One region of the Shinella zoogloeoides genome, then DNA from elsewhere that is predicted to be linked to it. Evidence: riboswitches for the same ligand, from Rfam matches in the RefSeq annotation. Region 1 holds a riboswitch; the other holds the start of a gene.

Region 1 (4,368 bases):
GATCGCGGCCAGTCGCGCCGCCTCAACCGGGGCTTTGCCCATTTCGAAGCCTGGCGCGACGAAGTGCTGGAAGCCGAGGAACTGGAGCAGCACAAGCTCGGCAAGGCCATCGAGCGCGAGGAGCACTGGCTGCGTTACGGCGTGACGGCCCGGCGCAAGCGCAACATGCGCCGTCTGGGCGCGCTGCACGACCTGCGCGCGCGCTATCGCGGCCACAAGGGGCCGCAGGGCTCGGTGCAGGCCAGCGCTTCCGACGCGCAGGAATCCGGCAAGCTGGTCATCGAGGCGGAGAAGATCGTCAAGAGCTACGGCGAGCGCACCATCGTCGCGCCGTTCTCGATCCGCGTGCATCGCGGCGACTGCATCGGCCTCGTCGGCCCGAACGGCGCCGGCAAGACGACGCTCCTGAAGATGCTGACCGGCCAGCTCGAGCCCGACAGCGGCACGGTGAAGCTCGGCACCAATCTGGAAATCGCCACGCTCGACCAGCGCCGCGAGGACCTGAACCTCGACGACACGCTCGCCCACTACCTCACCGACGGGCGCGGCGAGACGCTGCTCGTCAACGGCGAGCAGCGCCACGTCACCGGCTACATGAAGGAATTCCTCTTCCAGCCGGAGCAGGCCCGCACGCCGATCCGCAACCTCTCGGGCGGCGAGCGCGCCCGGCTGATGCTGGCGCGTATCCTGTCGCGCCCGACGAACCTGCTGATCCTCGACGAGCCGACCAACGACCTCGACATCGAGACGCTGGATCTCCTCCAGGAGATCGTCGCAGGCTTTGCCGGCACCGTCCTGCTCGTCAGCCACGACCGCGACTTCCTCGACCGTACCGTCACCTCGACCATCGCGCCGGCCGATCCGGAAAACCCGGATGGCCGCTGGATCGAATATGCCGGCGGCTATACCGACATGATGGCCCAGCGCCGCGGCGCCATCGAGGAAAAGCGCAAGGCGGAGAAGGCCGAAAAGGCGAAGACGGCCGGCCCCGCCGCCGCTGCGCCCGCGGAAGGCAAGGGCAAGGCAAAGCTCTCCTTCAAGCAGAAGTTTGCGCTCGAAAACCTGCCGAAGGAGATGGACAAGGCGGAGAAGGAGATCGCCGCCCGCGAGGCGAAGATGGCCGATCCCGCCCTCTTCACCAAGGACCCCGCGACCTTCAACAGGCTCGCCGCCGAAATGGAGAAGCTGCGCGACAGCCTGACGAAGATGGAAGAGGAATGGCTGGAGCTGGAAATGCTGCGGGAGGAACTGGAGGGCTGAAGGGGCCTGTTCCCCCCGGAACAGCGCCGGCCGCGGCATCATGGGAAAGTCGGGTCACTGGATGAGAGGAACTCATCCTGCAACCGAAAGAGATCAGGAGAGTCCCATGCGCAAGTTCATCATTTCCGCCGTCGTTGCCGTCGTCGCCGCCGTTTCCTTCGCCGCTCCTTCCCAGGCCGGCCACTACGGCTACGGCCACAAGTCCTACGGCTATGGCCACAAGAGCCACGTTTACAAGCACTACGGCTACAAAAAGCATTTCAAGAAGCACTATGGCGGCCATTACGGCGTGAAGATCTTCTTCAAGAAGAAGCACTACAACTACTACTGAGCCGCGCCGCTTCGCAAAAACAGCAGGACCCGGATGCCCGCCGCATCCGGGTCCTGTCGCTTTCGGGGTGGATTGATTCGCGCTCGCAGGAACGCTATTTAGACTGCTCGTGGTGATTTGGCCGGCCGGCTTGCAGCCACGTTAAACAAGTCGCTAAAGGGCCGCGCGAGGAAAACCTTACGTGGACCGGTTGCGACGTCGTTGCGGCCGGTTTTTGTTTTCGATCGAGTGTGACATGCCCATCAAGATTCCCGATACGCTCCCCGCCTTCGAAACCCTCGTTCACGAGGGCGTGCGGGTGATGACCGAGACGGTGGCGATCCGGCAGGATATCCGCCCGCTGCAGATCGGGCTGCTCAATCTCATGCCGAACAAGATCAAGACGGAAGTACAGATGGCGCGCCTCGTCGGCGCATCGCCGCTGCAGGTCGAGCTGTCGCTGGTGCGCGTCGGCGGCCACCGCGCCAAGAACACGTCGGCAGAGCATCTGCTGGCCTTCTACGACACCTGGGAAGAGGTGCGGCACCGCAAGTTCGACGGCTTCATCATCACCGGCGCGCCGGTGGAAACCCTCGACTACGAGGACGTCACCTATTGGGACGAGATGAAGCAGATCCTCGACTGGACCGAGACCAACGTGCATTCGACGCTGAATGTCTGCTGGGGCGCCATGGCGGCGATCTACCATTTCCACGGCGTGCCGAAGCACACGCTGGAGGAAAAGGCGTTCGGCGTCTATCGCCACCACAACCGCAAGCCCTCCTCCGTCTTCCTCAACGGTTTCTCCGACAATTTCGAGGTTCCCGTCTCGCGCTGGACGGAAATCCGCACGGAGGATATCCGCGCCGTGCCGGAGCTTGATATACTGCTGGAATCGGATGAAACGGGGGTCTGCCTGGTGCAGGACAAGTCCAGAAGCCGGCTCTATATCTTCAACCATGTGGAATACGATTCGACGTCGCTCGCCGATGAATATTTCCGCGACGTCTCGGCCGGCGTGCCGATCAAGCTGCCGAAGAACTATTTCCCGCACAACGATCCCTCGCTGCCGCCGCAGAACCGCTGGCGCGGCCATGCGCATCTGCTCTTCGGCAACTGGATCAACGAGATCTACCAGACCACGCCCTATGACCTCGAAAAAATCGGAACGGGAGCCTGATCATGAGCCGTGTCGTCGTTCGCCCCCTGCACAAGGATGATGAAGGCGAGTGGCGGCGCCTGTGGACGGCCTATCTCGCCTTCTACGAGACGGTCCTGCCGGAAGAGATCTTTGCGAGCACCTTCGCCCGGCTGGCGGGCGAAGCGACCGAGGGCGAATATCGCGGTCTCCTCGCCACGCTCGACGGCAAGCCCGTCGGCCTTGCGCACTATCTCTTCCACCGCTCCTGCTGGACGATAAACAGCATCTGCTACCTGCAGGATCTCTATGCCGACCCCGACGTGCGCGGCACCGGCATCGGCCGGGCGCTGATCGAGGGCGTTTATGCCAAGGCGAAGGAAGCCGGTGCGCCGGAGGTCTACTGGATGACGCAGGAGTTCAACGCCACCGCCCGGACGCTCTACGACCGCATCGCGGAGAAGACGCCCTTCATCGTCTACCAGAAGAACCTCTGACGCGGTTTCCTAAAAAGTATGATTTTTCAGGTTGCGGATGGGCGGGAATCGCAGCAGGTTGCGGCTCACGACGGGAATGGTGCAGGAGACGCGGGCGTGGGTGCAGGCAATGAAATCTTCGGGCACCTTCCCTCCGGCGAGGCCGTCGAGCGCATCGCGATCGCCGGCGGCGGGCTGACGGCCCATGTGCTGACCTGGGGCACGGTCATCCAGGACCTGCGGCTAGAAGGCCATGACGCCCCGCTCGTGCTCGGTTTCGAGGATCTTCCGTCCTATCTCGACCACTCTCCCTATTTCGGCGCGACGCCGGGGCGCTGCGCCAACCGCATCGCCGGCGGCCGGTTCACCCTCGACGGCACCGCCTACCAGCTCGAGCGCAACGAGCGCGGCGTCACGCATCTGCACGGCGGCAGCGACGGCATCGGTCAGCGGAACTGGCGCGTCGCGGACCAGGGGGCCGACTTCGTCACGCTGACGCTGACCGACCCGGCCGGCCGTGCCGGCTATCCCGGCAATTGCGTCATCACCTGCACCTACCGCCTGTCCGGCGACGGCGTGCTTTCGGTCGTCTATACGGCAACGACCGATGCGCCGACCCCCGTCAACCTCTGCCAGCACAGCTATTTCAACCTCGACGGCGGTCCCGACGCCCTCGACCACGAGATCCGCCTAGTGGCCGATCATTACCTGCCGGTCGACGAGGCGCTGATCCCGACCGGCGACATCCGCCCGGTCGCCGGCGCGCCCTTTGACCTCACCGGCTGGACCTCCCTGCGCCGGCAGACGGAGGCCGGGGGTGTCGCCTTCGACCATAATTTCTGCCTGTCGACCGAGCGGCGGGCCAAGCGGCTGGTGGGCGAGGTGCGCAGCCCGCTTTCGGGTGTCTCTTTGGACGTGCTGACCACCGAGCCGGGCGTCCAGCTTTATACCGGGGCCTATGTGAACGTGCCCGTTGCCGGGCTCGGCGGTCGCCGCTACGGCCCGTTCGCCGGCTTCTGCCTGGAAACACAGGTCTGGCCGGATGCCGTCAACCATGCCGGTTTCCCCTCGGCGGTGCTGCGGCCCGGCGAGACGCTGCGGCAGGAAACCGACTACGTCTTCCGCAAGGCCTGAAGCGCCGCCTTCCGGTTCGAGTTGCGCAAACGCAAGAAAATCGAAACTTT
Region 2 (4,368 bases), 550 kb from region 1:
CACCTGCGAGTTCTGCTCGACCACCTACCGCTTCGAGGCGTCGGAAGTCCTGCCGCAGTAAGAGGGCGCCTGTCGCCCTCAGTTTAGAACCCGAACCTGGCCCGGTGTGTCCAGCGAGAAGGCGGGAATGGCGACGTCGAAGGCTTCGCCATTCTCCGCTTCCATCCGGTAGCGGCCGAACATGATGCCGGAAGGCGTTTCGAGCGGGCAGCCCGAGGAATATTCATAGGTATCGCCGGGGCGCAGCACCGGCTGCTCGCCGATGACGCCCGGTCCGTTGACCTCGTCCACCTGGCCGTTCTGGTCGGTGATGTTCCAGTAGCGCGTCACCAGCCGTACGGCGACATCGGAATGGTTCGAGATGACGACCCGGTATCCCCAGACATAGCGGCTGTCGTCTGGGTCGGACTGATCGGCCAGATAGTATGGCTCTACGGTCACTTCGATGTCGTGGGTCAGCGCACGATACATTGGCAAGCCTTGAACTGATTAGCTCATGCTATTCTACACGAATGTGGTTTCGTCAAGGATACGCAAAGAAGGCGCCGGCCTCGTCGGACGGCGCCTTCCTGTTGTTTACCTTAATGGCGCGAGGTCACGCGCCGATCTTGGAAAGCGCCCGCGCAAAATCCTCGAGCAGGTCTTCGCTGTCCTCGATCCCGGCGGAGAAACGCACCGTGCCGGCCGAGATGCCGAGCTCCGCGCGGGCCTCGTCCGTCAGGTTCTTGTGCGTCGTCGTCGCCGGGTGGGTGATCAGGCTCTTGGCGTCGCCGAGATTGTTGGAGATCTTCACGACGTCGAGCGCGTCCTGCAGCGCGAAGGCCGCGTCCTTGCCGCCCTTCAGGTCGAAGCAGACCAGCGTCGAGCCGCCCGTCATCTGCTTGGCGATAATATCGGCCTGCGGGTGGTCCTTGCGGCCCGGATAGATCACGCGGGCGATCTGCTTCTGGTCCGCGAGGAAGTCGGCGATGCGGCTTGCATTCTCCGTCTGCTGCTTGACGCGCAGCGGCAGCGTCTCGATGCCCTTCAGCAGCGTCCAGGCGTTGAACGGCGACATGGCCGGGCCGGTGTGGCGGAAGTAGTCGTGCAGGTTCTCGTCGATCCACTCTTTGTCGGACAGCACCACGCCGCCGAGGCAGCGGCCCTGGCCGTCGATATGCTTGGTGGCGGAATAGACGACGACATGCGCGCCGAGTTCCAGCGGCTTCTGGAAGAGCGGGGTCGCGAAGACGTTGTCGACGACGACCTTGGCGCCGATCTGGTTGGCGAGCTTCGCCACGCCGGCGATGTCGATGACCTCGAGCGTCGGGTTGGTCGGGCTTTCGAGGAAGAACACCTTGGTGTTCTTCCGGATGGCCTTTTCCCAGTTGGCGAGGTCGCGGCCGTCGACCAGCGTGCATTCGATGCCGTATTTCGGCGCCAGCGTCTCGACCACCCAACGGCAGGAGCCGAAGAGGGCGCGGGCGGCGACGATATGGTCACCGGCCTTGAGCTGGCAGAGGATCGCGGCGGAGACGGCGGCCATGCCGGAGGCCGTCGCGCGGGCATCCTCGGCGCCTTCCAGCATGCACATGCGCTTTTCGAACATGTCGTTGGTCGGGCTGCCGTAGCGGGCGTAGATGAAGCCGTCCGTCTCGCCCTTGAAGCGGGCTTCGGCCGCAGCCGACGTGTCATAGACGAAACCCTGGGTCAGGAAGATCGCCTCGGCGGTTTCGCCGTGCTGGGAGCGGGTGGTTCCGCCGTGAACGAGTTGGGTGGCCGGGCGCCAGGACTTGCTCATGTGATCGTCGCCTTCAAACAAAAAAACCGGCCGCAAAAGCAGGCCGGTTCGAAACCCGGCCTTTTTAGCTACTTGTTTTACGTGGCTGCAAGCCGGCCGGCCAAATCACCACGGGATAACCCTGCTAATACTGCGCGGCCGCGCTTGCGTCAATTGCCGGCATTTGGTTTTGTGCGGGGCTTCTGACGGGACGATGAGACCATGGCTTCTGCGACGCGCAGCACGGGTATTTTGGCGGACAGCGCCATTCGCGGCTTGTTCGACGGCGGCAGGCTGAAAAGCGAGGCGCTGCTCGACGAAGACCAGATCCAGCCGGCCAGCCTGGACCTGCGCCTCGGCGCAAGGGCCTTCCGCGTGCGCGCCAGCTTCCTTCCGGGCCCGTCGAACCTCGTTGCCGACAAGCTCGACCGGTTGAAGCTGCATGTCATCGACCTTTCCGAGGGCGCGGTGCTGGAGACGGGCTGCGTCTATATCGTGCCGCTGATGGAAAGCCTCGACCTGCCGCCGGAACTTGCCGCCTCTGCCAACCCCAAGAGCTCCACTGGCCGCCTCGACATCTTCACCCGCGTCATCACCGATCGCGCGCAGGAATTCGACAAGATCCCCGCCGGCTATTGCGGCCCGCTTTATCTCGAAATCTCGCCGCGCACCTTCCCCATCGTGGTGCGCCGCGGCTCGCGCCTGTCGCAGATCCGGTTCCGCAAGGGCAATGCGCTGCTCGGCGAGAGCGAACTGCTCGCCCTGCACGGCAGCGACACACTGGTCGCCAGCGAGACGCCGAACGTTTCGGGCGGCGGCATCGCGCTGTCCATCGACCTCAAGGGCACCGGGCCGGAGGGCCTGATCGGCTATCGCGGCAAGCACCACACCGCCGTCGTCGATGTCGACCGCAAGAACCAGCACGACATCTTCGATTTCTGGGAGCCGCTGTTCAGCCGCGGCCGCAACGAGCTGATCCTCGATCCGGACGAGTTCTACATCCTCGTCTCGCGCGAGGCCGTGCATGTGCCGCCGCGCTATGCGGCGGAGATGACGCCCTTCGACCCGCTCGTCGGCGAATTCCGCGTGCACTATGCCGGCTTCTTCGATCCCGGTTTCGGCCATGCGCCGGCCGGCGGCTCCGGCAGCCGCGCGGTGCTGGAAGTGCGCAGCCACGAAGTGCCCTTCATTCTCGATCATGGCCAGATCGTCGGCCGCCTGATCTACGAGCACATGCTGGACGCGCCCGAAGGCCTCTACGGTTCCGGCCTCGGCTCCAACTATCAGGCGCAGGGCCTCAAGCTCTCCAAGCATTTCCGCGCCGGCTGATACCGCGTTTCACCCTTTACAACGAAATTAAACGTTTTTATCATGCGGTAAACGTTTGATAGCCTGCGCGCGGGATCGCCGGGAAAGACAGGCGCGGGACGCGATGCAAAGACCGACGATCAAGACCATCGCGCAGGAAACCGGCCTCTCGATCGCCACCGTGTCGAAGGCGCTGAACGACAGCCCGCAGGTGCGGCCGGAAACGCGCGCCGTCGTCGTCGCCGCTGCCGAGCGCATCGGCTACCAGCTCAACATGCATGGCGTGCAACTGCGCACCGGCAAGACCTATCAGGTCGCCGCCATCATGACCGCGCCCGGCCCCAAGCAGAACGAGTGGGAAGGCGTCGAATACGCCCAGCTCCTCAGCGGCATCTCCTGGGCGCTGGAGGACAGCCCCTACCGCGTCTCGCTCTATGCCGTGCGCAGTTTCGAGGAGAGCCTCGCCACCATCCGCCAGATCGTCTCGCTGAAGAAGGCGGACGGCATCATCGTTTCCGGCACGCGGGCGGACGATCCGCGCGTGCGCATCATGCAGGAGGCGGATTTCCCCTTCGTCACCTACGGCACGACGATCCACAATGCTCCCCACGCCTTCGTCGATGCCGACAACGAGCAGATGATCCGCCTCTGCGTCGCGCGCCTCGCCGAGCGCGGCCACCGCCGCATCGCGCTCGTCAACCCGATCGCCGAACTCAGCTATGCCATCACCCGTCTCGATGCTTACCGCCGCGCCCTCGAAACCGCGGGCCTTGCCTACGACCCGGCGCTCATCGCCCACGGCCACCTGACCCCCGCCTTCGGCCGCGAGAGCGTGCTGGCGATGTCCGAGCGTCCGGACCCGCCGACCGCCTATATCTGCGCCAACGAAGCCTCGGCGCTGGGCGCCTTCTCCGGCTTCCATGCGCGCGGCATCGTGCATGGCCGCGATGCCGTCATCAACGCGACGGACGATCTCAATGTCAGCCAGTATTTCGCCCCGCCCATCACGACCTATTTCCTGCCGATCCACGAGCCGAGCGCACTGCTCGGCAGCTTCATCCTGCGCCGCATGGAAGGCGAGCCGCCGGAAGCGCTCCAGGCCCTCATCATGCCCAAGCTGATCGAGCGCTCAGACGACCGCCTGGCGCGATAGCTCCCGTCCCGGAAAGCGCCTTCGCCTATGCTACCCGCCAACAGCCAGCCTCATCCGAAGGGATGAGCAGGGAGCGCAGGCAGCAGCTTTTTGATTACTGTGATCGGCCGGCGATCCATCCTATCCTGATTGAAATCGCACGCAGGCA

Evidence for each region. Region 1 has a riboswitch for S-adenosylmethionine ahead of metA (homoserine O-acetyltransferase MetA). Riboswitches for the same ligand answer to the same signal wherever they lie in the genome.
Region 2: linked by a shared signal. The riboswitch ahead of Q9316_RS01435 (O-succinylhomoserine sulfhydrylase) and the one ahead of metA (homoserine O-acetyltransferase MetA) in region 1 are both predicted to bind S-adenosylmethionine.

What each region holds. Positions count from the first base shown of each region.
Region 1 is NZ_CP132311.1:3,526,791-3,531,158, reverse strand. Features, by position in the region: gene Q9316_RS18345 (ABC-F family ATP-binding cassette domain-containing protein) at 1-1,260, shown strand, start outside; gene Q9316_RS18340 (hypothetical protein) at 1,367-1,591, shown strand; SAM riboswitch at 1,691-1,768, shown strand; gene metA (homoserine O-acetyltransferase MetA) at 1,827-2,750, shown strand; gene Q9316_RS18330 (GNAT family N-acetyltransferase) at 2,753-3,205, shown strand; gene Q9316_RS18325 (aldose epimerase family protein) at 3,302-4,318, shown strand.
Region 2 is NZ_CP132311.1:109,768-114,135, forward strand. Features, by position in the region: gene Q9316_RS01425 (Hsp33 family molecular chaperone) at 1-61, shown strand, start outside; gene apaG (Co2+/Mg2+ efflux protein ApaG) at 79-471, opposite strand; gene Q9316_RS01435 (O-succinylhomoserine sulfhydrylase) at 596-1,780, opposite strand; SAM riboswitch at 1,824-1,902, opposite strand; gene Q9316_RS01440 (2'-deoxycytidine 5'-triphosphate deaminase) at 1,982-3,088, shown strand; gene Q9316_RS01445 (LacI family DNA-binding transcriptional regulator) at 3,192-4,220, shown strand.